2 linked regions of the Sporocytophaga myxococcoides genome follow. The protein of the gene in region 1 interacts with the protein of each later gene in a pairwise test. Links are inferred from orthologs where the notes say so. Each region holds a gene or a part of one and is shown on either strand. Other genes may lie near its edges. The genes, in order: MYP_RS09830 and MYP_RS23065.

What was found.
Region 2: the proteins of MYP_RS09830 (region 1) and MYP_RS23065 interact in binary tests that used the Escherichia coli proteins (3 or more experiments, as listed by UniProt). The link is inferred for Sporocytophaga myxococcoides from one-to-one orthologs.

What each region holds. Positions count from the first base shown.
Region 1 is NZ_BBLT01000003.1:459,006-474,475, forward strand. The notes cover bases 4,009-7,288. They hold MYP_RS09830 (2-oxoglutarate dehydrogenase E1 component), read left to right. Parts: upstream 4,009-4,337; coding sequence 4,338-7,088; downstream 7,089-7,288. Other genes in these bases: MYP_RS09825 (NAD(P)-dependent oxidoreductase), read left to right, coding at 4,009-4,244; odhB (2-oxoglutarate dehydrogenase complex dihydrolipoyllysine-residue succinyltransferase), read left to right, coding at 7,129-7,288. Also shown: MYP_RS09810 (phosphatase PAP2 family protein), read left to right, coding at 1-511; MYP_RS09815 (ArnT family glycosyltransferase), read left to right, coding at 516-2,165; MYP_RS09820 (glycosyltransferase family 2 protein), read right to left, coding at 2,173-2,916; more of MYP_RS09825, read left to right, coding at 3,033-4,008; more of odhB, read left to right, coding at 7,289-8,607; MYP_RS09840 (hypothetical protein), read left to right, coding at 8,613-9,548; lpdA (dihydrolipoyl dehydrogenase), read left to right, coding at 9,587-10,984; MYP_RS09850 (VOC family protein), read left to right, coding at 11,204-11,638; MYP_RS09855 (ATPase), read left to right, coding at 11,704-12,150; MYP_RS09860 (hypothetical protein), read left to right, coding at 12,342-13,724; MYP_RS09865 (response regulator), read left to right, coding at 13,886-14,296; MYP_RS09870 (metallophosphoesterase), read right to left, coding at 14,313-15,470. UniProt on the Escherichia coli protein: E1 component of the 2-oxoglutarate dehydrogenase (OGDH) complex which catalyzes the decarboxylation of 2-oxoglutarate, the first step in the conversion of 2-oxoglutarate to succinyl-CoA and CO(2).
Region 2 is NZ_BBLT01000013.1:119,868-135,033, forward strand. Bases 11,803-14,778 are described here. They hold MYP_RS23065 (ATP-binding cassette domain-containing protein), read left to right. Parts: upstream 11,803-12,314; coding sequence 12,315-14,243; downstream 14,244-14,778. Other genes in these bases: MYP_RS23060 (deoxycytidylate deaminase), read right to left, coding at 11,803-12,066; MYP_RS23070 (DUF5103 domain-containing protein), read left to right, coding at 14,245-14,778. Also shown: MYP_RS23015 (cytochrome c oxidase subunit I), read right to left, coding at 1-429; MYP_RS23020 (cytochrome c oxidase subunit II), read right to left, coding at 454-1,569; MYP_RS23025 (hypothetical protein), read right to left, coding at 1,606-3,009; MYP_RS23030 (c-type cytochrome), read right to left, coding at 3,031-3,693; MYP_RS23035 (DUF3341 domain-containing protein), read right to left, coding at 3,708-4,244; nrfD (NrfD/PsrC family molybdoenzyme membrane anchor subunit), read right to left, coding at 4,250-5,617; MYP_RS23045 (TAT-variant-translocated molybdopterin oxidoreductase), read right to left, coding at 5,653-8,739; MYP_RS23050 (c-type cytochrome), read right to left, coding at 8,777-10,033; murB (UDP-N-acetylmuramate dehydrogenase), read left to right, coding at 10,553-11,569; more of MYP_RS23060, read right to left, coding at 11,572-11,802; more of MYP_RS23070, read left to right, coding at 14,779-15,166. UniProt on the Escherichia coli protein: Genetic data indicate it may be involved in ribosome assembly or function.

The sequences.
Region 1 (15,470 bases):
TTTCCAGATTATAACAATGTTTGGTGAAGGAATTCTTCCTATCTGCATTATTATAATCCTTTTCTTCAGAAAGATTTATTATGGAATAGTTGCTAGTGTTTCATTAATAGTCAGCACTATTATTGTTCAAAGCCTAAAGCGTACAATTTTTAGTGATGTATTAAGACCTAAAGCTTATCTGAAGGATGTTCCTGATTTATATTATATAGAAAATATAGAAATATATTCCCTTCATAGCTTTCCTTCCGGACACTCTTCCGGCGCGTTTACTTTGTTTATAGTACTCGCTTATTTTGCTAAGAATAAAATCGTTCAGGTATTTTATTTTGTAATGGCATTTATGGTTACACTTTCGAGGGTTTATATGATGCAGCATTTCTTTATTGATACATACTTTGGTGCTGCTATAGGAGTATTGATTTCTGTTATTGTTATTTACTATTTTGAAAATTACAGCAGTCTTAAGAATAAGCCTTTTGCCGATAAACCAATTTATAAGCTAAACTCCTAGATCTATGTATCTGCGTTATCTTCCCTATTACCTTATAATTGCTCTGGCCGGGGCTGTTTTATTTTTACCGTTTCTGGGGAGTGTGCATCTATTTGATTGGGATGAAATAAACTTTGCAGAGTCTTCAAGGGAAATGATTCTTAGCGGGGATTATTTCCGGGTTCAAATCAACTACCAGCCTTTCTGGGAGAAGCCTCCACTATTCTTCTGGTTGCAAGCAGCAAGCATGCATTTGTTTGGATTTAATGAATTCGCAGCGCGTTTCCCGAATGCCATAATTGGTATTATTACTCTTCTTGCTATCTTTAAAATAGGAACAAAAGAGTTTGATTTAAAATTTGGGTTGTTCTGGGTAATGTTTTATGCCGGATCCTTTTTGCCCCATTTTTATTTTAAATCCGGAATTATTGACCCACTATTTAACCTTTGTATATTTCTGGGAATTTACTTTCTGAGTTTAGTAGCTTCAGAGGATTATCAGAAAGGAGGAAAAAGAAGAGTTGAAATTTTGTTAGCCGGAATTTTTATCGGCCTGGGCGTATTGACTAAAGGCCCCGTTGCAATGCTGATAGCTATACTTGTTTCTTTATCCTTTATGGCAGTTAGAAGAAAGCCGGGTGTTTTCAAGTTTACAGAAATTGCGATGTTTTTCTTTACTGCAGGCCTGGTTGCTTTTCTATGGTTTGGCTTAGAAATTATTAAAAACGGTTTTTGGTTTATTGAAGAGTTTATAGACTATCAGATTCGTTTATTCAAAACCCAGGATGCAGGCCACGGGGGGCCGTTTTACTATCATTTTGTAGTATTGTTACTAGGCTGTTTTCCAGCTTCCTTGTTTGTCTATAAATCATTTGGTAAAGTATATACTGACACGTACAGACAGAAGGATTTGAAGTTATGGATAACCATTTCTCTTTTAGTTGTACTTATTTTGTTTTCCATAGTAAAAACTAAAATAGTGCACTATTCTTCTTTCTGTTATTTCCCGATTACTTTCTTAGCTGCTTATGCCCTATATAAAATAGATACCAGAAAGTTGCGCTTAAAAAAGTATTTTAATATAAGTTTTGGTGTTATTGGCATTACTGTAAGCCTCGCTTTAATCCTTCTTCCTTTGTTCTATAAGTTTAAGGATAAATTACCTCTGGATAAATTATTTCCAGACCGTTTTGCGAGAGCGAACATGGATGCTGTAGTTCATTGGTCCGGCTTTGAATCTCTTGCAGGGGCCTTTTACCTGATTGCTGTTATCGTTGCTCTTGTGCTTTTATCAAAGGACCAGGTTACCCGTGCAGCAATTCTAATCTGTTGTTCAACAATGATAGTTATAGAGCTGTCAATGGCATTGGTAGTTCCCAAAGTTGAAAAATATTCACAGGCAGCTGCCATTGAATTTTTTGAAAGCTTGCAAGGAAAGGATGTATATGTTGAAGTAGTCGGGTATAAGAGTTATGCTCAATATTTCTATTCTCAAAGAAAACCTGGATATAATAATGGAAATCCCGTTGATTTAAATGTTTTGTTAACAGGAAAGTTAGACAAGCCAGCCTATTTTATAACCAAAGTAGGACGTGAAGGAGACCTGGAAAAAGCTCCGGGAGTTGAAAAAATAGGAGGGAAAAACGGCTTTTTATTCTATCGCCGTTTACCCTGATAATGATTTATTTTGAATAAATGGGAGATTTGATAATTCCCAGCTTGTGGAAGAAGTGAGTCAGAGAAACTTTCAATACTCCTAAGCCATATATAGAACTTCTTTTAAAGTTGATTGAAGAAGCTTCTTTAAAATATTTAGTTGGACAAGTAACTTCTGCAATTTCAAAACCTGCCATAAAAATCTGAGAAAGCATTTGATTGTCAAAAACAAAATCATCAGAGTTTTTATGGTAGGCTATTGCTTCCAGTGCGGTTTTCGAAAAAGCTCTGTAACCAGTATGGTACTCACTTAATTTCTGATTGATCAGAATATTCTGTGACAAGGTAAGGAATCTGTTGGCAATATATTTATACATTGGCATTCCTCCTTTAAGAGCACCTTTACCGAGAATTCTGCTTCCCAGGACTACCTGATACAAATCATTTCCGATTATGCTGGTCATGGCATGAATCAGTTTAGGCGTGTATTGATAATCAGGATGTAGCATTATAACAATATCAGCACCTAGTTTCAGGGCAGTATCGTAACAGGTTTTTTGATTTCCACCATAACCCTTATTCTGAGTATGAACAACCACATGTTTTATCCCTATTTCCCTAGCCACTTTTGCAGTCTGGTCTTTACTTGCATCATCTACAAGAATTACTTCATCGACAATATCAAAGGGAATCTCGTCAAATGTTTTCTTTAATGTAAGTTCCGCATTATATGCCGGCAGCACTACCACGACTTTTTTGTTGTTGTACATAAAATATTGAGAGAATTCAGGTTCAAATTTCCTTGCAAATTAAGATATTTAGACCTGTTTATGAAACAGCAAGGGAAAATTTGTCCGTATGAGGATTTTTAAATGTTAATTTAGCCATGAAAACGATAAACATAGGAATTCTAAGAGAAGGCAGAATTCCAACAGACAGGAGAGTTCCTTTGTTACCGGAACAATGTAAGGCAATAAGCGAAAAATATCCTTTTGTTAAATTTTTTATTCAGCCTAGTCCTGAACGTTGTGTTAAAGATTCTGAGTATGAGTCGCTTGGTTTTCCTTTGCAGGAAGATTTATCTTGTTGTCATATTCTTTTTGGAGTGAAAGAAGTACCTATTCCACTTTTGCTTCATGATAAAACCTATTTCTTTTTTTCTCATACTATTAAGAAACAACCTCACAATAAGAAATTATTGCAGACGATCCTTGAAAAGAGAATCAGGCTTATTGACTATGAGGTTTTGACAGATAAAAATAGTAACAGAATTATCGCTTTTGGCAGATATGCCGGGATTGTTGGTACTTATAATGCTTTTTATACATATGGTCAAAGATTTGGTCTGTATGATTTGAAAAGGGCTTATGCTTGTTTTGATTATTCGGAATTAAAACAAGAACTAAAAAAAGTGACCTTACCTCCAATTAAAATTGCTTTAACAGGCGGTGGAAGAGTAAGTAATGGGGCGATTGAAATATTAAAGGAGCTTAAAATTGCCAAAGTTTCAGCTTCTGATTTCCTGGCCCAAAATTTCTCTTATCCGGTTTATTGTCAACTCAGATCTGCAGATTATCATAAAAAAAGAAATGGAGAGGCATGGTCCGGGGAGGAGTTTTATAGCCATCCTGAAAGATTTTATTCAACTTTTTATAAATATGAAAAAGTTACGGATCTTCTTATTGCCGGTGCATATTGGAATCCTAAGGCTCCAGCACTTTTTACCAAAGAAGATATGCTGAGAGACGATTTTAGGATAAAGATCATTGCAGATATTACCTGTGATATAGACGGTTCTATACCATGTACTAAACGCCCTTCAACGATAAATGATCCCGTATATGACTACAATCCATTTACAGGGGAGTTGGAATTGGCCTTTTCAAATCATGATAATATAACTGTGATGGCAATTGATAATCTTCCAGGGGAACTTGCGAGAGATGCAAGTAAAGACTTTGGAAGACAACTGATTGAAAATGTACTCCCGAACCTTCTTGGTGATGATAAGGATCGAACAATTGAGAAAGCAACTATAACAAAGGGAGGAAAGCTTACAGAAAAGTTCGCGTATCTGGAGGACTTTGTAAGAGGTTAATTAATTGAATTATAGAGATATTTGAACATGCGAATGTTCGATTATGTGGATTAGAATAAAAATTGCATATTTGCTTTAATAATTATAATTTAAATGGAAAAATATTCATATATCAGTAATGCTCACACAGATTACCTGGATGAACTTTACAAAAGCTACAAAGAAAATCCTGAGTCAGTAGATTACAGCTGGCAAAAATTTTTCGAAGGTTTTGATTTTTCAACTCAGAAGTTCGGAGAAAATGGTGGCAAAACTAATGGTCATGCCGCAAAGGGCGCAACAGTTTCTTCAGATGCAGTTCTAAAGGAAATTAAAGTCAGTCAGTTAATCCATTCCTATAGAAGCAGAGCCCATTTAAAATCTAAAACCAACCCTGTAAGAGAAAGAAAAGACAGAAAAGCTTTACTCGATCTCAGGGATTTTGGTCTTTCAGATGCTGATCTTGATACTCCTTTTCAGGCAGGTGAGCAATTGGGGATTCCAGGAGCTTCTTTGCGCAAAATTATTGAGACTTTAAAATATATATATGAAGGCCCGATAGGCTTCGAATATTCTTATATTAGAGAGCCTGAAATTTTAGAGTGGATTAAAGATAAAGTAGAGAAGGAATCTCTCAATTATAGGTTAACTGCTGAGGAAAAGAAAAGGATTCTTTATAAACTGAATGAAGCCGTTGTTTTTGAAAACTTCCTTCACACGAAATACATTGGTCAGAAAAGATTCTCTCTGGAAGGTGGTGAAACTACAATTCCAGCTCTTGATGTTTTAATCAATATAGGAGCTGAACATGGTGTAGAAGAAGTTGTGATTGGTATGGCACATAGGGGAAGACTAAACGTTCTTGCCAATATCATGAATAAAACCTATGAGCATATCTTCAATGAGTTTGAGGGTACAGCAGTTCCAGACCTTACGATGGGTGATGGCGATGTGAAGTATCACATGGGATATTCAAGTGAGGTTACTACTGTTAATAACAAGAAAGTTTATCTGAAGCTTGCTCCCAACCCTTCTCACCTTGAGGCTGTAGATCCTGTAGTTCTGGGTTATGTAAGAGCAAAAGCAGACAGAATCTATAAATACGATTACAAAAAAATCCTTCCGGTATTGATTCACGGTGATGCTGCTGTTGCGGGTCAGGGAATTGTTTATGAAATCGCTCAGATGTCTAAGCTTCCGGGGTATAATGTAGGTGGAACAATCCACTTTGTGATCAATAATCAGGTTGGTTTTACTACAGACTTTGATGATGCGCGTTCCAGTATCTATTGTACAGATGTCGCAAAAATCATAGATGCTCCGGTACTTCACGTTAATGGTGATGATCCTGAAGCCGTGGTCTTCTGTATGAAGGTAGCAGCAGAATACAGACAAAAATTCCAGAGAGACATTTTCATTGATATGGTGTGCTACAGAAGACACGGTCACAATGAAAGTGATGAGCCTAAATTTACACAGCCATCTCTGTACAATATTATTGCAAGACATCCGAATCCAAGAGAAGTATACAACAAAAAACTTATTGATAAGGGTGATGTTGATGCTCAACTTGCGAAAAATATGGATAAGGAGTTTAGAGAGATGCTTCAGGATCGTTTGAATCAGGTGAAGCAAAAAGCTCTTCCATATACTTTCCAGAAAATGGAGAAAGAGTGGCAAGAGCTAAGACGCTCTACTCCTGCTGATTTTGAACAATCACCGGAAACATTTATTTCACAGGAAACTGTCGATAAAGTTGGTAATGCTCTTTCAACTATTCCGGATGGTTTCAAGCCTTTGAAGCAAATTGAAAAACTTCTTAAGGAAAGGAAAGAGCAGTTCTTTGAAACTAAAGTATTGAACTGGGCTAGTGCTGAATTACTTGCTTATGGTTCGCTTCTTCTTGACAGAAAGATTGTAAGAATAAGCGGACAGGATGTTCAGAGAGGTACTTTCTCTCACAGGCATGCTGTTCTGAAAGATGCTGAAACAAATGAGCCATACTTTACTCTTAATAACATTGCAGATAACCAGAAAAGCTTTAGAATTTACAACTCACTACTTTCTGAAAACGCTGTTCTTGGTTTTGAGTATGGCTATGCAATGGCCAATCCTAATGCGCTAGTGATCTGGGAAGCACAATTTGGTGATTTTGCCAATGGAGCGCAGGTAATGATTGATCAGTTTATTTCAAGTTCCGAGACCAAGTGGCAAAGGCAGAATGGAGTTGTAATGCTGTTGCCACATGGCTATGAAGGACAAGGCCCCGAACACTCAAGTGCAAGACTGGAAAGATTTATAGAACTAGGTGCTGATTATAACATTATTGTTGCAAACATAACTGAGCCTTCAAACTTCTTCCATGCTTTGAGAAGACAAGTGACCTGGCCGTTCAGAAAGCCTTTGATCGTTATGTCTCCTAAATCGCTGTTAAGAAACCCTGCAGTAATTTCTCCGATGAGTGAATTCACAAGTGGAAAGTTCAGAGAGATAATTGACGACAAAGAGGCAGATCCTAAAAAAGTGAAAAAACTTTTATTGTGCACTGGAAAGGTTTATTACGATCTACTTGAAGAGAAGGTAAACAATAAGAGAAGCGATGTTGCTATCGTAAGACTTGAGCAATTATATCCACTTGCTCAGGATCAGTTGAATACTGTTCTTAATAAGTACAAAGGTGCCAAAGTCCTTTGGGTTCAGGAAGAACCGGTAAACATGGGAGCATGGGAGTATATATTGAGAAATCTGTATAAGAAAGCCGATATAGATGTAGTTGCCAGAGATGAGGCTGCTTCTCCTGCGGTGGGGTACCTGAAAGCTCATAATGAATCACAAAAAGACCTTGTACAACAAGCTTTTGCATAATAATTGAATTAATAACCTTTTTCACTAAATAATAAAGAGAATGGCTTTAGAAATAAAAGTCCCGGTAGTCGGGGAATCTATATCAGAAGTAACGGTTGCAAGATGGAATAAGAAAGACGGGGACTTTGTTAATGCAGATGAGCTTCTTTGTGAACTTGAGTCGGACAAAGCGACCTTTGAATTAAATGCTGAAACGGCAGGTATCCTTCGTATCAAAGCGAAAGAAGGCGAAACTGTCGTAATTGGCGGACTTCTTTGCGAAATTGAGCCAAGTGGCAAGAGTGAAGCTAAGCCTAAAGAAGCCGCAAAAGAAGAAGTTCCTGCTCAAACTTCAGGAAGTTCTGTCATAGAAATGAAGGTTCCAACTGTTGGAGAATCGATCTCAGAAGTAACACTTGCCCGATGGTTTAAAAAGAATGGAGAAGCAGTTGCTGCTGAAGAAGTTCTTTGCGAATTGGAATCTGATAAAGCAACTTTTGAGCTTACAGCTGAAGCTTCCGGTGCATTAGAAATTATTGCTCAGGAGGGAGCTGTTCTTCCGATTGGAGCTGCGATTTGTAAAATATCAGGTGTCAAGGCGGGAGCAAAAACTGCAGCTGCTCCTGTTACAGGAGATACTGACTACGCTAAAGGGCATACCTCACCTGCTGCAGGTAAGATACTTGCAGAAAAAGGTATTTCTCCTACTGCAGTAGCAGGTACAGGCAAGGATGGAAGAATTACTAAAGAAGATGCCTTGAATGCTGAAGCAGTGAAAAAGGAAAGTGCTCCGGTTGCGAAACCTGCAGAAACTTCTAAACCTTCGGTTCAAAGCGGCGCAAGAAGCCAGAGAAGAGAAAAAATGACAAGTCTGAGAAAGACTGTGTCAAGAAGATTGGTAGCTGTGAAAAACGAAACAGCGATGCTAACTACTTTTAATGAGGTAGATATGAAGCCAATCATGGATCTAAGAGCCAAGTATAAGGATCAGTTCAAAGATAAGTATCAGGTAGGTTTGGGCTTTATGTCCTTCTTTACTAAGGCATGCTGTCTGGCTCTTCGTGAGTTCCCTGCGGTAAATGCTTACATTGAGGGGGAGGAAATCGTTTATAACGACTTCTGTGATGTGTCAATTGCAGTTTCAGCACCTAAAGGACTTGTAGTTCCTGTAATCCGTAATGCGGAGTCAATGTCTTTTGATCAGATAGAAAAAGAAGTTGTAAGACTTGCTGGACGTGCGAGAGACAATAAGCTTACTATTGATGAAATGACAGGAGGTACTTTCACTATCACAAATGGTGGAATTTTCGGTTCTATGCTTTCTACTCCAATTATCAATGCTCCTCAGTCTGCCATACTTGGAATGCACAATATTGTTGAAAGACCTGTTGCTGTTGGCGGACAAGTGGTGATTCGTCCGATTATGTATGTAGCGCTTTCATATGACCACAGAATCATCGATGGAAGAGAGTCTGTTGGTTTCCTTGTGAGAGTAAAACAACTTCTTGAAGATCCTTCAAGATTATTATTAGGTATATAAGAAATATGTATTTCAGACTGCTATTAGTTTTTCTTTCTCTGATTTTCGCATCATCACAAGGCCGTGCTCAGATTTTTGACATAAAGGCGAGTGATGCCAGGAAAATTAAGGAAAGAAAACTAATTGTAGTACTTGCAGATACAACCCAAGCCTGGGGCAAAAGAAATAATGATTTGTTGAAGTCGATTGTCCCTGAATATTGGGATTCCATTTCAATAGAATTCATGGACCTTTCACAAGTGAGGAAATTGTATGCTGCAAAAAATACAGAATATTTTACCCTCGAATTTTCTTCTCTCAGGTCTCAGAAAAATCCTCTTCTTGGAAAACTTAGCCCTGAGGTAGACCCAAGATCTGTATTATGGAATGCTAAAGAGCATGGGTATTTTGAACTGGCTTTGTCAGAAAATTTTGAGAGGCCGTTTTATAAATTCCGGACAGCAGTATCTGCACCTATTGAAGGGGACTTTATTGTCGCCATTCAGCAGATTAGCAAGTTGATTGCTTATAAAAAGCTGGAGCCAAGTTTTTCTGATAAGGAGTATTTCAAATCTATTGCAGCAAAAGCTCAGACTCTGAAGGATCGTACACTGAATATAGATACGCTTCAACTGAAACGTGTTTTCAAAACATTCGAATATGTTTCTGAAGAGTATACTCAGAAGTATAAATTGACAGATTTTGCGGAGATTACAGAAAAGATAAAAGTATCTGATAGTACAGCTGCATATACAGCTGTTATACCTTATACAGATGTTCTGGGAAGAGGAAAGAGCTTTGAAGGTACAGCAGGTGGAGGAATGGAAGCTTTTGAAGGGAATATTTATTACCTGCACGTTGTTATAGATGCCAGGGATGGCGAGATTATAAGTTTTGCAAAGGACGAAAATGCCAATATTGAGCGAAGAAGCCTGAGGCAGTTTGTCAGATATTTCGAATAAAACATTTCACAATTTTAACTTTTTAAATTTCTGATCATATGACATATGATGTTGTAGTTATTGGTTCGGGTCCTGGCGGTTATGTTGCTGCCATCAGATGTGCCCAGTTAGGAATGAAAACAGCTCTGGTTGAGAAATATACTTCGCTTGGAGGTACTTGTCTTAATGTAGGTTGTATACCATCCAAAGCATTGCTTGATTCTTCAGAGCATTATCATAATGCAGCTCATGCTTTCAAATCGCATGGTATAGAGTTAAAAGACCTGAAGGCGAATATTAAGCAAATGATACAGAGAAAAGGCGATGTCGTGAGCAAAACGGTAGAGGGCATCAACTTTTTAATGAAGAAAAATAAAATTGATGTTTATACTGGTCTTGGTTCATTCCTGGATAAAAATACAATTCAGATAGCCGGAGCTGATGGAAACAAAACCATCACCACTAAGAAGACAATTATTGCTACAGGTTCAAAACCATCTTCTTTGCCGTCAATTGCTATCGATAAGCAAAGAATTATTACTTCTACAGAAGCGCTTAATCTTACAGAAATTCCTAAGCACATGATTGTGATAGGAGGTGGTGTAATTGGTCTTGAGCTAGGTTCTGTTTATGCAAGACTGGGAACAAAGATTACGGTTATTGAATACTTAGATTCAATTATTCCTACAATGGATAAAGCTCTTGGAAGAGAGTTGCAAAAGGTATTAAAAGGACTAGGCTTTGAATTTTACTTCAATCATAAAGTTACAGGTGCTACTGTAAAAGGAAAAGAAGTAACCGTAAAAGCAGATGATAAGCTTGGTAATTCAGTTGAATTCAAAGGAGATTATTGTCTTGTATCCGTAGGAAGAAGGCCTTATACAGAAGGCTTAGGTCTGGAGAAAGCAGGAGTAAAGCTGGATGAAAGAGGAAGAATTGCTGTAAATGATCATTTGGAAACTTCTGTTCCTAGTATTTATGCAATAGGTGATGTAGTCAGAGGTGCAATGCTTGCACACAAAGCCGAGGAAGAAGGAGTGTTTGTCGCTGAATACATGGCTGGTCAGAAACCACATATTAATTATAATCTGATTCCAGGGGTAGTTTATACATGGCCTGAAGTGGCTGCAGTAGGTTTTACTGAAGATCAATTAAAGGAGCAGGGAAGAGCATATAAAACAGGATCATTTCCATTCAAAGCATTGGGCAGAGCAAGAGCAAGTATGGATACGGATGGTTTTGTAAAAGTTCTAGCAGATAAAGGGACAGATGAAATTCTTGGTGTACATATCATTGGTCCGAGAGCTGCTGATATGATAGCAGAAGCTGTTGTGGCAATGGAGTTCAGAGCATCTGCGGAAGATGTTTCAAGAATGTCTCATGCACATCCGACATATACGGAAGCATTTAAAGAGGCATGTCTTGCTGCTACTGAGAACAGAGCGTTGCACATGTAATTCTTGTGATGACTAATATTAGAAGGGCTATTCCGAATAAGGATAGCCCTTTTTTGTTTTAGATAAGACGGTTCCTGATTAGAAATGTTCATGGGCTTTTAGTTTGTTTTTCGAATTGATTTGCTGAAATGGCCTTTACAAATGTCGTTTTTTACCCCTGTTTTTTAACTTAAGAAAGATTACTTTGTATTAGTATTTAACTCTTAATTTATAACGCAAATGTCATTAATCAACCCTTATCTGACTTTCAACGGTAATTGCCAGGAAGCATTTAACTTTTATAAATCCGTATTTGGCGGTGAATTTATTACTATTCAGAAATATAAGGACATGCCTCCTTCTGAAGATCTTAAAATAGATACAAAGTTTGGAGACAGAATCATGCATATCTCTCTTCCAATCAATAAAGAAAAAGAAAATATACTTATGGGCTGTGATTCAAATCCTGAATATGGTGAAGTCCCGGTTGTCAGTAATATTACCCTAAGTTTTAGTGCCGATTCCAAATCTATTGCGGATAAAGTTTTTAGTTCCCTATCGGAGGGAGGAAAAGTCTCTATGCCTTTAGCAGATACATTCTGGGGTTCTTATTTTGGCATGTGTGAAGATAAATTCGGGACCAGTTGGATGGTAAGCTTTGATAAATCCAAATAGTTATAAATAAAAAGAATTGAAACCAGTTTGAAATCAAAAGTTGTTTTATCAGTAAAGATATTTCTATGGTTACGTTGACATTACTCAAATTTTCGGTACAAATTAATGCATCAAAAGATAAAGTGTGGGATGCACTTTGGTCTGATGTTTCATACCGCCAATGGACAGATGCATTTAGTCCAGGCTCATATGCAGAAAGCGATTGGAAAGAAGGAAGTAAAATAAAATTTTTGACTTCTGAGGGCGATGGCATGTTTAGTGTGATAGAAACAAAGAAACCCAATGATCAAATGACCTTCAGACATCTGGGAACTATTTTAAAAGGCAAGGAACAGCCAAAATCAAAAGAAAGTGAAGATTGGGAAGGAGCAAAGGAAAGTTATTTCCTCTCTGAGAATGATGGTATAACTGAGCTTAATGTGGAAGTTGATGTAACCAATCAATATCAGGAGTATTTTAATAAAACCTTTCCAAAGGCATTGGAAATCGTTAAAAAGATAGCTGAGCAATAGATTTGCCCTGAGAAATAGCAGGACTCATCCAGCCTGATCGATTCCTGCTATTTTAAGTTCAGTTTTTTAGGCATCAGTGTATAATTTTTTTTGATATAGAGTGATTTTAGAACACTAGGTGTTTTTCTTTTATTTTGTAACTTTATTGAATCGCCTAAAGTAAAATTCTACTGAATTATTGAGACTTGTTTATGTCAATTGTATTTAATACATCATTGTGGAAAAGCGTCGAAAATTTTGCACTTGATGAACCCACAGATGTTTATGGTTTTTCTACCCGCCTTGCAAATGAAAATAAGTGGACAATAAATTTTGCCATGTCTGCTATATTGGAATACAAAAAGTTTATGTACCTGGCTGCAACCTCTGACAAAATGGTATCTCCATCAGAAATAGTGGATGTTGTTTGGCACCAGCACCTTGTGTTTACAAAGTCCTATAATGAATTCTGTAATCTGTTAGGCAGAAAGATTGAGCATGTTCCGTCGACTCATAATAGTAAAGACCATAGGAAATTTGCTGCCGCTAAAGAGAGAACGAAGGTGATATATGAAGAGACTTTCGGGAAGCAACCAGAAGAAATATGGAATTACACGGATATATACGGACCACTTTCTTTACCTAAAGCTTCAATTAATTTAAGGACTTTTTTATTAATAGGCATCTTTGCCTTTGTCATTCTTGCAACGCCTTGTTATTATTTGTTTAGACCTCTGGTTATACAAATTGGTAATCCGTACTATATGTGGATGTTATTATTGGGCTGTGGGGCATCATTTAGCTTGTTGGATTTTTATAATAAGAGAAAGCAGTCAGAATTTTTGAATAAACTACCTCAATATGCTTTCTTAAAAAAACTTACACCGGTTGAGTTAATCTATGCTGAAAATTGTGATCTGTCACCATTTGTTGATGGCATAGTGAGTCGAATGATTGAAGAAGATAAGATTAATGTTAGTAAGAAATACAGATTGAAGAATAAAGCAAAGTCTGTAGCTGAGAACATTTATGAATTTGTGGTAAAGGAGACCCTGAAAAGTCATAGTAGAATTAAGTATAATGAACTTTTAAGACTTCTTAAAGGGCGGCATGTATTTTCTTCCATTGCGGGATCAATGGATGCATTTCAAAAATATTATATCAAATCAAAATTCTTTGGAAGGTTATACTACATGAACTTTGCAATCATATCAATGGTGTTCATGTCAGGTACTGTGAGGCTCTTTACAGGAATATCAAGAGAAAAGCCTGTGTTCTGGTTGGTAGTATTTTTAATAGCTTATCTTATATTGACTATATTTTTTCTCAAACGTCTTACTAAACAAATATTAAAAGAAACTATTCCTGACTTTTACAAAGCATCAACAGCTCATGATCATATAAATATTGAGGATTGGGATTGGAAATATTTTATGGCGGGTCCATTATTACTTGCTCCTACATTTATTTCTGCACGGAATGCAGGTAATGAAAGTAACAGTTTGGGAGGAGATGGTTCTTCATCGGGTTGTGGCAGTGGAGGTAGTTCCTGCGGAAGCTCGTGTAGCAGCTGTGGGGGATGTGGGGGAGATTAGGGGGGAAATTTAATTATATTAGCTATTAAGGACCTTAGATTTAATTATTTTTTTGATTCTGCTCAGAATAGAAAGTAAAGTTATAAACATTTTTCACAATTGTCTGTTAATAAATTACTTTAGCAGTCTTTGGGGTTTAAAACCATAAACTTCCATTATGCATGAAAATTGAAAATGTACTTTTGATAGACGATGATAATATTACCAATTTCATAAATCAACGTCTTCTTAGAAAATTAAACGTAGCAAGTAATATAACCACAGCCACCAATGGATATGAGGGGCTGGAGTATGTCCACAAATTTTGCAGGAATTTTAATAACTGTTCTCATCTGATTTTTCTTGATATTAAAATGCCTGTAATGGATGGAATAGAGTTTCTGAGAGAATTTAATACTCTAAATCTTCCTAATAAGGAAAATATTAACATCATTATGCTTTCCACTTCTTCTAATGAGAATGATATAAGGCAAATAGAAAAGTTTAAGGTTCGTGAATTTCTTACTAAACCGCTTACTGAAGAAAAGATATTAAAGGTATTACAGGATTGGGAATCTTACTGTCACGAATAATATTTTCACGCATTTTTTAATAGAAGAATCCTAGCCTGAAATTAAATAACTGGTCTTCTTCTGAAAAAGCATAGGTTGCATTCATTACAAACCTGTCATAGATCGACATCCACACTCCTGGACCGTAAGATGTATGCCATTCTCTGGATTTTTCTCCCCGTACATATACACGACCATTATCCAATAAGGCCATTAGACCGATTTTTGCAGGAAATATGTATGCATTAAAGTTGAAAAGTTCTCCTCGTAATTCTACATTCTGATAGAAAGAATCATCTCCAATGAACCTTGTTTTTCTGTATCCTCTTACGTTTTGTGTTAAACCTATACTATTGCCCTGGTAAAATTCAAAATCTCCTCCTGTTGCAGCAACGCCAATTCGCATGGCAAGTGTAAGTTGTTTGGGCAGGTTAGGTGTAATATATACTACAAATTCACTTTTAAAGTGTCTGTAATAACCTTTAGTGTATGTGAGTCTTTTGCTGATATTGGCTTCTGCAGTTAATAATATGCCTCTTGTAGGATTGTAAATATTGTCTCTTGTCCCTAAAACAAATGAAGTTCTTAAGCCCAGGAACTGTTGACCTTTGTATATCTCAGGGTTAGACTCTCCAAGTGTTTCAGATAGCAATGTGCCAGAGTTGTCTTCAACTCTGTAATACTCATAAAGTGGTCCAAGATTTATTTTAAAGAAGCTGGTGATATTTTTTGATAATGCTGGATTAATCACTGTATGCAACAAACGTACCCTATAGAAATCAATTCCTGTAATTTTGCCAGGGGTTTCATTACCATATCCGAAAAAGTTAAATACAAAAGCAGGGGCATAGGATAATGCATGAATGTACAAATCATATTTCTTAATAAAGTTTTTGATCTCACCTATATATTCTAATTTTCTTGAACGTGTGTGGGTTGCTACGTTTACCATGAGTCGGTGACTGGCTCCATAAGGCAAACTCCTGAATTTATATGTCTGGTACAAAACTCCTGCCCCAATATAGAATCCATCATCAGGATTATAATATAGCGTTGCCTGGGGCCCAAGGTATTTGTACCTGAACTCATCCAGACCTGTGTAGTTTATACTCTCTTTGAATGAAGTTTGATTGCTTGTACTTTTCCCTTTTTGTATATAAGTATCATAGTTTGTGTCATAGATAAATGTGCGATT
Region 2 (15,166 bases), on another replicon or contig:
AAAGAAGAACCAGTAAGATAACATGTTCAGGAATCCTGAAGCCATATCTCTTGCTCCTATTTGTAAAGGAATTAGGAAATTACTGAAAGTACCACTCAACCCAGCAGTCAATACAAAGAATACCATGATTGTTCCGTGCATTGTAACAAGTGCCAGATAAAATTCTGGATCTAATTTTCCATTCTGGATCCATCCACCCAATATAGGCTTCAGCCAATCAAAATTAGCATCCGGATAAGCTAACTGAAGTCTGAAAAGTAATGATAAACCGCCTCCGATAATTGCCCAGATAATACCTGAAATCAGATATTGTTTGGCAATAACCTTGTGATCTTCGCTAAATACATACTTTTTAATCCAAGGTAAATCATGGTGATCATGTTCATGATCATCATGATGGTCGTGCAAATGACTTTCGGCTACAGACATATTATTAGAAAATATTTATCGATTTTAGTGAGAATTTAATGAAACGCTAGTATTGTTAGATACAGTATCTGCCGGTGCTGAGGTAGATGTAGTATCTTTTTTAGGTGCTGATGATGCTGGAGGGGCAGGATATAGACCTTTGCTCTTTTCATCAACCTTGGATAAAATATACTCAAGGTTAGATTCTGACCATGGTTTTTGTGCTGCATACCAAGCTTCATATTCTTCAGGCTCTTCTACAACGATAACATATCTCATTGCAAAATGTCCTCTTCCGCATACTTCAGTACAAGCGATTTCATAATTGAATTTTGGATTGCCAAGCTCATCCCTCATTTCCTGAGTTGTTTTGGTTGGTGTAAACCAAAACTTAGTTGGAAGTCCAGGAACTGCATCCATTTTTAGTCTGAAATGAGGAGCAAAAACACTGTGAATAACATCTCTTGCTCTTATTTTAAATAATACAGGATGGCCTTTAGGAATGTGAATTTCACTAGGTAAAAAATCGTCCTTAGAATTAGGATCATTTAAATTCATACCCATTTCGTTGGTGGCATCTATTAATTTATAATTATAACCACCAAACTTTTTATCCTTACCTGGATATCTTACCTGCCATGCAAATTGTTTTCCCATTATTTCAACTACCTCTGCATTTTCTGGTGCTGGTCTTGTAATTGCAGACCACTCTTTCCAGCCAAAATAAACCAGGATAGCCATTACAATAGCAGGAATTACTGTCCAGATGATTTCTAATTTGTGATTATCAGGATAGAAATATGCTTTTCTTTCTTCTTTGAATTGATATTTAAATACAAAAGAAAACAAGAAGATATTTGTACCAATAAATGCAATTATCAAAATAGTCATTGTAATCCAAAACATTTGGTCAGTTCTTACTCCATGTTCAGAAACTGCCTTTGGAAGGAAAAACTTTGACGCAGGTACTGAATACCAAATAAACAATGCTGTAGAAACAACGAAGAAAGCAAGCAGTAAAAATGCATTAACTTTATTGCTCGTTCCTACTCTCCTGGTACTAGCTCCCCTGACAATATCAATGAAGGTCTGAATCCTGAATACCAGGAAAAGAATAGCAAGGATAAGAACCGCAGCTATGCTTATATATAATCCTAACATTTTATCTTAATTTATTAATTAAAGTTAAATTCCTAATTAAACTACGTGATGGTGGATACTTTCTTCAAGCATTGGATGGTTTTTAGCAACTAACGATGCTTTTGACAATCCAGTCATTATAAAGAAAACAAATATACTTCCGAATACTAATGCCAATCCTAATTCGATAAACAAGAAATTAGCATCCAAACCACCTTCATGTTTCAAAATCGGAGGAGTTAACATGATATAGAAATCCAACCAGTGACCAATAATAATAGCTACAGCAACTACCTTTAGAATTATCCTTTGTCTCTTAGCATCTCTAGTCATTAAAATCAAGAAAGGGAAAAGGAAATTAATTATCAGATTGAGAAAGAATATAGGACTATATATATCATTCTTTAATCTTTCAACATAATAGTACGATTCCTCTGGAATATTAGCGTAATAAATAAGTAAAAATTGTGCAAACCATATATATGTCCAGAATATACTGAATGCAAACATGAATTTACCTAGATCATGGAAGTGATTTTCATTTACAAAAGAAAGGTAACCTGCTTCCTTAAGCGCTACAGTGATGTAGGTAATAAATGCAAGACCAGTTACAAACCAACTTGCCAGAACATACCAACCAAACATTGTACTGAAGAAGTGAGGATCCGCTGACATAACCCAATCCCATGCAGAAGTAGAAGAAGTTATTCCCCAGATAATAAGGAAAATTGCTGACCAGAATATACTGCTGTCGTGATATTTCAAATCTCCATTTAAATCCTCATTTAAAGAATTTGTCCTTAATTTAAACCATACTAAGAACCACAGGATGAAGTATGCAAATAATCTGAATATATAGAATCCTTTTCCTAAATACCAGGTTTTACTAGCGATAATAGGATCATATTCCGGATTAGGAGTTTTACCGTCTGCTAAAAACGGATTGTACAAACCATCATGATACCAGTGAAATAAATCCTGCTTGAACAAAAAGAAAAGAGCAATCGTAGATATGGCAGCAAACGGAATGTAATATCCGAAAGCCTCTGGAACTCTTTTTATAGCAGCAGACCAACCCGCCTGTGCGATGTAATTAAAGGCAATAAAGAATACACCTATAACAGCGATACCAGTAAAGAATATACTGTTGTGCCAAAGGTTTTTAATTACTCTTAAAGCAATACCGGTTGCACCATGATGTCCACCTTCAGCATGCTCTCCTCCCCCATGATGATCAGCTGCGGAATGCTCTTGAGCGTGTGCATCATGACCACCATGATGTTGAGCTGAAGCAGCAACTGTTTCTTTAGAATGACTGGCTCCATGAGCTTCTTCATGCCCGTGACTTCTTGAGCCTATTACAAATATTCCTATTAAGGCCAATACAAGACCGACCACAAAGGTTGTTATAATTTTCTTTTTAGCCCCGCTTGTAAATTCAAATTTTTCTTCGACTACCATGAGTTAAAAATTTAATGTGTTTTATTGTTGCGCTTCAGCTTTTTGTAAATTTTCTTTTACGTAAGAAACAATCTTCCAACGTTCTTCCTGATTTAACAGGCTACCATGAGCTCCCATTCTTCCTTTACCCCAAGTGATCACGTGGAATATGTGTCCAGGAGTCGCATCCTTTATGGAACCAGTAGTTAAATTAGCCACACCTTTTAAAGCATCGTTTACAGGTCCATCGCCTAGTCCTGTTTCTCCATGGCAGTGAGCGCAAAACTTAACATAAAGAATTTTTCCCTCTTCTATAGTTTTATCATTAACCTTCAATGGGTTTAGAAGAGTCTTTGATGCATAATCAAGGCAATCTTTAGGAAGACGATATGGCAAAAAACCACCATCATTAAACCTAACCGTATTAGCAGCAGGTTCTCTCATATTCATTCTATGAGGATTGTAAGGATTTGAGTTATAAAACTCTCCAGTATCACTATCGTTTGAATTTAACCACAACCCCGCATCTGTATCAGTAATCTGACTTAGTGGTTCATAAGCCACTGAGTAGTACATGTTTGGAGCAAATTCTACATTTGGTTTTTCATGTGTTCCTATGTTCTCAAATTTCTTCTGATCAACACAAGAAGAAAAGATAACACTAAGGACTAAAAATATATATGTGTATTTATAAGCGTTTCTCATGTCCGAAAATAATATTAATGATTTTCAACAATTTTAGAGTTTACTTCTGAAGCTCCTGTCTGTTTGAATAAATTGGTAAGAGCATCTTTATCCATTTTATTTTTATCCAGATCAATAACAAGAAGAAATTTATCATCCGTACTTCTTCCATCGAACATGAACGGGTCATGTCCCCACGGCTTAAGATTGCTGATAACCAAGAAGGTTGCGACCATACCTAATGAAGCTAATAATATTGTAAGCTCAAAAGTTACTGGTATAAAATGAGGAAGCGGAATATATGGCTTACCTCCGATATCCATAGGCCAGTCATAGCCCATAGTACCAATAGTTAATAATAATGCGCAGATTGTCCCGGTTAATCCAAATAGAAACGCTGCAATTGGAAGGTTTGATGGTTTATAACCTAAAGCATCATCTAAACCGTGTACAGGAAATGGTGTATAAGCCTCCTGAATTTTAACTCCGGATGATCTTAATGTGCCAACCGCATCCATCAGTACATCCTCGTCGTTAAATACTCCTATTATATAGTTTGTGCCTTTTGACATATTCCTTATTTAGTATCTTTTTTTGCAGATGATGATTTAATAATTGCTTTTACCTCAGCCATATTTACTACAGGGAAGAATTTAGCAAATAAAAGAAAGAGAGTAAAGAACAAACCGAAAGTGAACAGATAATCACCGATATCATAAAGTGTAGGTGAAAAATATGCCCAGCTAGAAGGTATGAAGTCTCTTGAAAGCGAAGTAGCGATGATTACAAAACGCTCGAACCACATTCCAATATTTACAACTATCGAAAGAAGGAATGTCCATGCAATACTTCTTCTTACAGTTCTGAACCAGAATAACTGAGGAGAGATTACGTTACAAGTCATCATAGACCAGTATGCCCACCAATAGTCATCTCCGAACGCTCTGTTAATGAATGTATAACTTTCATATGGAACATGAGAGTACCATGCGATAAAGAATTCTGATAAATAAGCAATACCAACGATAGAACCTGTTAGTACGATAATTTTATTCATCGACTCCATATGCTCTACAGTAATATAATCTTCAAGTCTGAATACTACTCTTGTAATAAGCATTAGCGTCAACACCATCGCAAAACCGGAGAAGATCGCACCTGCAACGAAGTAAGGAGGGAATATTGTAGCGTGCCAGCCAGGGATTACTGAAGTTGCAAAGTCCATACTAACAATTGTGTGAACTGACAGTACAAGTGGTGTAGAACAGCCAGCAAGTACTAAGCTAACCGCCTCGTATCTTTGCCATGCTTTAGCAGAACCGTCCCAACCTAAACTCAAAGCACCATATACAATTCTTCTAACTCCGGTTGCTCTTTCTCTGATTGTCGCAAAATCTGGAACCAGACCAATGTACCAGAATACCAGCGAAACAGTAAAGTAAGTACTGATCGCAAATACGTCCCATACAAGAGGAGAGTTAAAGTTAACCCAAAGAGATCCAAATGCATTAGGCAATGGAAGTGCCCAATATGCAAGCCATGGTCTACCCATGTGAGCCACGATAAAACTTGCAGCACAAATAACCGCAAAGATTGTCATCGCTTCAGCAGCTCTGTTAATTGATGTTCTCCATTTTTGTCTGAAGAGCAAAAGGATTGCAGAGATCAGCGTACCTGCGTGACCAATACCAACCCACCAAACGAAGTTGGTAATATCCCAAGCCCAACCCACTGTTTTATTCAATCCCCACATTCCGATTCCTTTCCACCAGGTCATCCATAAACAATATGAACCATAACCTAGGGTGATTAAAGAAAGTGTGAATGCCATGATCCACAATTTAGTAGGTTTATTCTCTACGTGCCTGCTTATATCCTGAGTAACATCAGAGACAGTTTTGCCCCCTGTTACCAGAGGCGGTCTTACGGGCGAAGTAACTTGCATATTTTTTATATTAAAAATCTGTAATAGGTTCTAAATTAAGAATTTCTGATTTTAGTTAGATACAAAATGTTTGGTTGAACATTAAGCTCTTCAAGGACTGCATATGATCTTTCTGCATTTTCAACAGCATTATCTTTGTGTAGTCTGCTTTCAGTATCATTTCTGTCACCGAATATAATTGCATCTGTAGGACATGCTGAAGCACAAGCGGTAACGATTTCACCATCAACTGGTCTTCTCTTCTCCATCTTAGCTTTAAGCTTTCCTTCCTGAATTCTCTGTACACAGAAAGAGCATTTTTCCATAACTCCTCTTGATCTTACAGTTACATCAGGATTCAACACCATTCTACCAAGGAAGTTGTTCATGCTGACGTTCTTGTCAAACTCCTCGTTTTCGAAATATTTAAACCAGTTAAATCTTCTTACTTTATATGGACAGTTATTTGCACAGTATCTTGTTCCGATACATCTGTTGTAGGTCATTTGGTTCAGACCTTCGCTGCTATGAGTAGTAGCGGCAACCGGACAAACTGATTCGCAAGGTGCGTGATTACACTGCTGACATAACATTGGCTGGAATGTTACTGTCGGATTCTCTGCAGCTATTTCAAGGTCTTTAACTCCTGATTCACTCTCAAAATATTCACCTGTCTTATCTGTCTCAGCATCACTGCTATAATAACGATCGATACGGATCCAGTGCATCTCTCTTCTGTTCAGCACCTCTTTTCTACCAACTACAGGAACGTTATTTTCAGACTGACAAGCTACTACGCATGCTCCACAACCAATACAAGAGTTAAGATCTATGCTCATTCCCCATAAGTGGTTTGGCTTCTCATGCTCATACCAAACTGTTATCTCAGTTGGCTTCTTTTCTCCATAGAGGTTAGTATGAATCATTGGCTTATACCTTCCTGCCCCAGCATCTTTTTGATATTCTGCCAGAGAAGCATCCTGAATAATTGGACGAGCCATTACTGTATGATGCGTTTGAGTCTGAGCTATTTTCCTCTCATCACCAGTTTTAGCAAATGTTACAACACCAGCATTCAAATCAATTCTGTTTCCTTTAACTTTGATTAAAGGATATGCATTCTTTCCTACCTCGTTTCCACATTTACCAGCTTTAGTTCTTCCATATCCAAGAGCCAATGAAGCAGTATTATTTGCCTGTCCTGGTTGAATTAACACTGGAACTTCAATGCCTGTATTCTTTCCATCAACTGTAAGAGCTACAACATCCCCTTGGCTGATATCCATTTCATTAGCCATTTTTTTAGGAATAGCAAGATAGTTATCCCAAGTAGCTTTAGAAACAGGATCAGGTAATTCATGTAACCATGGGTTATTTCCAGCTGAAAGCGAACCGGATCCCAAACCTACTTTATAGTATAGACTTAACTCTATACCAGATGTAGCTTTATAATTTTTATTGATATTCTCTTCAACTTCACCTAAGTTAACATTTACAGCACTTGCTGCTTCTGCTGAACTTGAAGACTGAATTTGATATACTCCATCGCGAAGGGTTTTATCCCATAATTCCTGGAAATTACCACCAGTCAATCTTGACTTCCAGTTATTCTGCAGGTATGTGTAGTAATCTGTTTTGTTACCTGACCAGATCAGAAGTGACTCCTGAGCAACTCTGTTACCTTTAAATATTGGAGTAATAGTAGGCTGTGTTAAGCTGAAATATCCTTTTTTAGGTTCAGCATCATTCCAAGATTCAAGAAAGTGAAGATCCGGACATACATAATCTACTTCAGATGCAGTTTCGTCCATACGATCACTAAAGGAAATTTTTAGTGAGATTTTCTTTAATGCTTCTTTCAGCTCAGCCCCTTTTGGATGATCGTAAACAGGGTTTGCTCCGTAAAATATAACAGCACCAACCTGACCAGCTTTAGCTTCATCAATAAATTTAAGGATAGCCTCATCTCTTCCCTGTTTTTGGAAAGAAGGCGTACTTAATTCAATAGTTTTACCGTAATTGCCTAATTCACTATTGATTTTATTTACTAGAAGCTGTACGTAAGGATCATTTGATCCACTTATAACTAATGATTTTCCTTTTGCTTGTAATAAATCTGCTGCTGCCTTTTTAATTACATCATGGTTAGGTGATTTAACATTTAATCCTCCAACAAGAGCATTGTATAAAGCTGCAACGTAAAGTCCTTCTTCAGAAGGTTTGATAGGTAATCTTGTATCAGCATTACAACCGGTAAGCGACAAATTGCTTTCGATCTGATAATGCTTACTCATTGTTTTCTTATTAACACTTAATTTTCTCGTTTTAGAATATTGTTTTGCATATTCTATCGGAGAAATCCATGTTCCTAAAAAATCAGCACCAAAGCTCACGATGACATCTGCTGCACTAAAGTTATAGGAAGGAATCACTCTCTGTCCAAAAGACAGTTCATTTGCTTTAAGGATACCATCTGCTGATAAAACATCATAGACTACATGTTCTGTAGCTGGGTATTTCGCCTTAAATTCTTCAATTACCTTTTTAGTAGTAGGACTTAAAATTGTCTGAGAAACTATTTTAATAGATTTCCCTGAAGCCTGAGCTGCAGTTAACTTATCAATGATTTTTTTATCAAGGGAAGCATACTCAGCAACCGACTTCACTTTTACCGCCTTACCTTCCTCAACAAAAAACTCTAATCTTTCAGTATCATATAAACTTAGAACAGAAGCCTGCACCCTTGCACTTGTTCCTCCCATTGTAATTGGAGAAAGTTTATTTCCTTCAATTTTAATAGGCCTTCCTTCTCTTGTTTTTACCAAGATGCTGCAATATTCGCCACCCTCCTGATAAGTAGATGCATACCAGTTTGCAATTCCCGGATCAACATCATCAGGTTTGTTTACATATGGAATAACTTTTTTCACAGGAGCCTCGCAAGCAGCAAGGGAAACTGCAGCAACACTAAAGCCTAATAGTTTCAAAAAATCTCTTCTGTCTGGAGCATCAGAAGCATCATTGCTTCCTTTTTCCTTTACAGATAAAAATTCAGGGAACTCATTATGCGCATGCTTTAAAAATTCTGGATCGTTGGATAACTCCTCAATTCCTTTCCAGTATTTTTTATTGTTATCTTTCATAAGAATCTATATAAAATGAATTAGGCTTCTAAATTGATTAATAGTGACATTTTGAACACTCAAGACCTCCGATTTCTGCAACTTTTAATGGACCTTTCTTAGAATGAAGTTCCATCAGCTTGTCATAATAAGCATTGTCTTTTCCGTTCACCGCAGTCTCTCTGTGGCAATTGATACACCATCCCATAGTTAAAGGTGAGTGTTGTCTTACTACTTCCATTGTGTCGATCTGACCGTGGCATGTTTTACATTCTATACCACCTACTTGCACGTGCTGAGCGTGGTTGAAGTAAGCAAGATCAGGAAGGTTATGTACTCTTACCCATTTAACCGGCTTATTTGAATTGTAAGCATCAACAACCTTTGCAATTCCATCCTGACCGAATCTTGGGCCACTCTTGATATGAGTGTGGCAGTTCATACAGATATTCAAAGATGGTATGTTTGCTTGTTTTCCTTTAGTTACTCCCGTGTGGCAATAGTTACAATCGATTTTGTACTGACCTGCATGAAGTTTATGAGAGAATGGAATTGGCTGGATTGGAGCATATCCCTGATCAACACCCACATATAACATGTTATTCCAGCAAGCTCTAAGGGCTAATGCAACAAAGATGATACCTACTATAGAAAGGAATCCTTTGCTTTTTATTACTTTAATAACATCAAATTTTTGATTTACTATTTCCTGATCTGCTTCTGTCAGTTTTTCTTCTTTATCCTTCAGGTATCTTTTCAATACTGACAGGAATACAACTAACATTACAAGAACCAATACAAGAACGATGATGATCAGAATTAGTATGATACCTGAATATCCACCTTCGTCATTAGAAGCTTCGGTTGTAGTAGTAGTTTCTTCTCCAGCTGTCGCTTTTTTGGCAGGTCCTTTCCCTTCTTCCTCTACTACATATGCTACAATATTTTTAATCTGGTCTTCTGAAAGTTCAGGGAAAGATTTCATTTCAGCTTTACCAAATTTGTTGTAAAGCTCAACAGCATACGGATCGCCGCTTGCAATTACTTTCTGTGAATTGTGAACGAAATTGACTATCCAGCCAATTTGTCTTCTTTTGGTTATACCTTTCAGCGCGGGCCCAACAACTACGTCATGGACGGCGTGACAAGCCTTACAATTTGCTTCAAATAACTTTGCACCTTCAGCCACCTTTTCTGGATCAGCTCCTGCTGCTGCAGGTTTCTCCTGACCATTCGATGGTAAACTGACAAAAAGTGAAAGAAAAAGTAATAACAAAGTAATCGCCGAGCGATTGATGGTATTGGTTAAGGACATGTTAAAATTAGTTTTATCCGTTAATTTGGGCATACTCTTTATAAAGTCGCACAAATCTAGTATGGGAATTGAATTTATCAAAAATGTTTTCAGAGCAATTTTAATGAAAATATAACCTTAGGGAACCTTCCGATAAATTACACCTGAATATCAAATGATTATATTTTAAAAACTCAAAAAATGGCCATAATTTAGAATGATTTTAAATAACATTTTTCCACAAAAAATACTAAACTTTGTGGACAACTCCTTTTAAAAGTTTATAAATCAAATAATTAACCCAAAACAACAATTTTTAATGACTAAACCTCATGATTTCAACCCATTATGATTTTCAACTTCAGAAAATAACATCTTCAAAAACTTACCTATTTCTTACATGATTCAAAAAAAATGTGTATAAGTTTTTTTACCTCAAAATGTAAAATGTGACCTACATCATCATTTTGTTTTTTTGAAAAGTTAACTTTGAACAGAATTAAAAAACTTGGGGTTTTTATAGGAGAATTTTTATTTTAAATGGAAATAAAATCAGACTTTAATTTAAAGAAATACAACACTTTTGGGATAGATGTCATAACAAAAGGTTATACTCAATTCAAAAATGAGAGTGAGTTATTAGAAATTTTGGAAAATGAAGAATATAAAACGCTACCCAAATTAGTACTTGGCGGAGGAAGCAATATTCTTTTTACAAAAGATTTTGACGGACTGGTATTGCATAACCTGATAAAGGGTATCGAAATAATTGGACAAAATGACACTTCTGTTTATATTAAGGCAGGAGCTGGAGAGCTTTGGCATGATCTTGTATTATTTACAGTAGCACGAGGTTTTGGAGGATTGGAAAACTTATCGCTGATTCCTGGCAGTGTCGGTGCTGCTCCTATCCAGAATATAGGGGCATATGGAGTAGAACTTAAAGACTGCATGGAAAGTCTGGAAGCTATCCATATAACAACCGGAGATAAAGCAATCTTTACCAATCAGGATTGTTTATTTGGTTACAGAGACAGCATCTTTAAGCAACATTTTAAAGGGAAATTTATCATCACCAATGTGATTTTTAAACTGGAAAAAAATCCCCACCTGAATATTTCTTATGGAGCTATTACAGATACATTAAAAGAAATGAATGTATTTAAGCCCACTGTTAAAGATGTTAGTGATGCAGTTATCCATATAAGAAAATCAAAACTTCCAGATCCAGGAATAATTGGAAATGCAGGAAGTTTTTTTAAAAATCCTGAAATTCCTGAAAAGCAATTTGAAAATCTCAAGCTTCAATATCCCAACATACCTTTTTTTCCATGCGAACCTGGAAAAGTAAAAGTTCCGGCAGGTTGGCTGAATGAGCAATGTGGCTGGAAAGGAAAAGTTATTGGAAATGCAGGCGTTCATAAAAATCAAGCACTGGTTCTTATAAATTGCGGAAATGCTAGTGGAGAGGAAATCAAAAATCTTTCGTTAGAAATTAAAAAATCAGTATCCGAAAAATTTGGCATTGAATTGGAAACTGAGGTTAATATTTTATAATATTAACCTCGGCTGACATCGTCAGGAGTGAAATGAGGCAACTCTCCTTTATATTTTTCGACCTCTACACCAAACTTCCTTAAAAAGTCTACGCCTTCATCACTCGCTATACCTTTATATTCAGCATATGAATGAAGGAAAATGACTTTGGAAATTCCAAGACTGAAGATAACTCTGGCACATGCAATACAAGGGGATAATGTTACATAAATTGTTGATCCTTTAATTTTTGCGCCATTTTCTATCGCATAAATAATTGCATTTTGCTCTGCATGCAAAGCTAGAGAACAGCTCCCTTTAGAATCCCGGGGACAACCTTCTACCGGCCATTCTTCATCACAATTATGTGTGCCGGCAGGCGGACCATTATAACCAATGGATATAATTCTTGTATCTTTGGTCAGCACCGCTCCTACTTGCCGTTTTACACAGTGAGATCTTTTGGAAAGATTTACAGCCAATTCCATGTAAATATCATCAAAAGCAGGTTTTTCCATCAGAGTATTTTAAACAGGGATTAAATATTAAAAAAATCTTTCAATATAAATCAAAAGATTGAAATTTATAGAAAGACAATTGATTCAGTAATAAACAGGATTTTTCAATAGCTAACGATTAATTAGGCTTTACCACAAAATTAATTAATTACCATTGAACTTTTACAGACCAGCCTTCATTATTTGATAAAACTTTCCATACTCCTCTTATTTGGTTAACTTTGCCTTTTATTTCATTATTATAAATTATGCTCTCAATAAACAATCTGTCTTTCTATATAGGTAGTCGACCACTTTATGAAGATGTTTCTCTACACATAAAGCCTAAAGACAGAATTGGACTCATAGGCGCCAATGGAACGGGAAAATCTACATTGCTTCGTCTTATTACCGGGGAGTACAAGCCTGACAAAGGGGATATTTCCAGGAGTGGAGAATGTACTATTGGTTTTCTTAACCAGGATCTTCTATCTTATGATTCCCAGGAGAGTATACTTCACGTAGCCATGCAGGCATTTGAAGAAGCTATGGCCCTTCAAAAGAAAATTGATGAAGTATTGAAAGAAATGGAGGTCGATTACAAGGATTCCCTAGTTGACAAACTAACTAAACTTCAGGAAAGATTTGAAGCTTTGGATGGCTATTCAATTCAATCCAAGGCTGAAGAAATACTAGAGGGACTTGGTTTTTCTACTAAAGATCTTGAAAAGCCTTTAAAAACATTTTCAGGAGGCTGGAGAATGCGTGTTATGTTAGCTAAACTACTTTTGGCAAAACCTTCTCTCCTTCTTCTTGATGAGCCTACCAACCACCTTGATCTTCCATCTATTCAATGGATAGAGAAATATCTTGAAAATTATGAAGGTGCTATTATTGTGGTGTCTCACGACAGATACTTCCTTGACAATACAGTAAAAACGGTGGTGGAAGTAGCCCAGCAAAACCTTCATATTTATGCCGGCAATTATCAATTTTACCTTGAAGAAAAAGCTCTAAGGGCCGAGATTCAGAAAGGTGCATTTGAAAATCAACAATCCAAAATCCGCCAGACGGAGCGCTTTATAGACCGATTCAAAGCGAAAGCATCCAAAGCTCGTCAAGTGCAGTCTCGTGTTAAATCTCTGGAACGAATGGATTTAATTGAGGATGTTGTGGAGGAAAATGCGAGAGTAAATTTCCGATTTAAATTCAGCAAAAATCCAGGAAGAACAATTCTTTCTTTAAAAAATATTTCAAAGTCTTATGGAGACCTTAATATATTGAAGAACACACATGCTATTATTGAAAGAGGGGATAAAATAGCATTAATAGGCGCAAATGGAAAAGGGAAATCCACACTTTTAAGAATCATCGCAGGTACTGAAAATATAGAAGGAGAAAGAACAGAAGGACACAACGTCCTTCAGGGATTTTTTGCGCAGCACCAGCTTGAGGCTCTAAACGTTAATAACTCTATGCTGGATGAGCTTAAAGAAGCTGGCAGTGACAAATCAGAGTTAGAGCTCCGTACGATACTCGGATGTTTTCTTTTTTCCAATGATGATGTTTTCAAAAAAATCAAAGTCTTATCAGGAGGGGAAAAATCAAGAGTAGCACTTGCCAAAACTCTTATTTCAGAAGCAAATTTTCTTTTGCTGGATGAGCCAACCAACCATCTGGATATTGTCTCTGTAAATATTCTGATACAGGCGCTTCAACAATATGAAGGCACCTATATTGTCATTTCACACGACCGACATTTTGTTTCACAGGTAGCAAATAAAATCTGGTTTATTGAAGATAATGAAATAAAAGAGTATCCTGGTACATACGAAGAATACTGTTACTGGCAAGAACAAAGAGTTAAGAATTCGGTAACTGCGCCTGTAAGTTCTTCCGTTCCAAAAAAGTCAGAAGAAAAGCTTATAAAAAATATTACTGAACCAGGAAAGGAAATACAAAAAGAACTAAAGAGTTTGCAAAATCAGCTGGAAAAAACGGAAACAAGGATTACAGAACTGGAAAATAAAAAAGCAAAAGTAGAAGAAGAACTGGCTAAGCCGGACGTTTATAGTAATGTTCAAAAACTTGCAGATACTAATTCTAAATATGAATTGCTTCGTCAGCAACTCGAACAAGAACAGCAGAAATGGGATGAATATGCAGAAAAAATACAAGAGCTTGAAGACCAAAAATAGTATGATCAGAACTGAATTTTTAAGGAGACTTTTTAGTCTCCTATTTATTTCCAGCATTATTCAATTTGCCTTTAATAATAATTTACAATCTCAGGATAAGACTTTAATTACCCAGGATTTTGTATATGAAGAAGCGTTTAAAACAGTGTTGCTATATCCTGCTAATTCAGGAAACAATGATGAGTTAAATACTCCCATTGTCCCTTTAATTCAAAGTGTGCCACTGGTTCTGGAATTTGATGAATTAGGAGAAGGAGCATCTAGCTTATATCTTAAAATCATCCATTGCAATGCAGACTGGACTATTTCTAGCCTTAGCACAGTTCAATACCTTGACGGATATAACGAATATTTTATAGAGGATCGAAAGTCCTCAATAGGAACCCGAATTCCGTACACACATTACAAAACAACCTTACCTAAGGTAAGAGTAACAGGAAATTATCTTGCTGTTATATACAGAAGTGGAGATGAATCTGATATTATTTTAACCAAAAGATTTATTGTTTTTGATAGCAAGGTAGCTATTGCAGTAGAGCAAAAGCCTTCTACCGGGGTCAGCCAGCGCTTCACTCATCAACAATTGGATTTTAATATTTTGTATCCCAATATGGAAATTATAAATCCCAGAGGATCTATAAAGGTTGTGATTCGACAGAACAACAGGTGGGATAAGATTATTGACAATCTGCAGCCTTTGTATGTACAGGAAGATCTCCGTAAACTGGAATATAACTATTTTAATCTTGAGAACAATTTTCCGGGAGGTAATGAATTCAGGACCTTTAGTACCAGGAGTGTTAAGTTTAATGATATTAATGTTGATAAAATATTTATTCAACCGGATTTTGCAGAAGCGTTTTTAAAGAGAGATTTGAGTACCAATAATCAAGCCTATGCTCTCTATCCAGATATTGATGGCC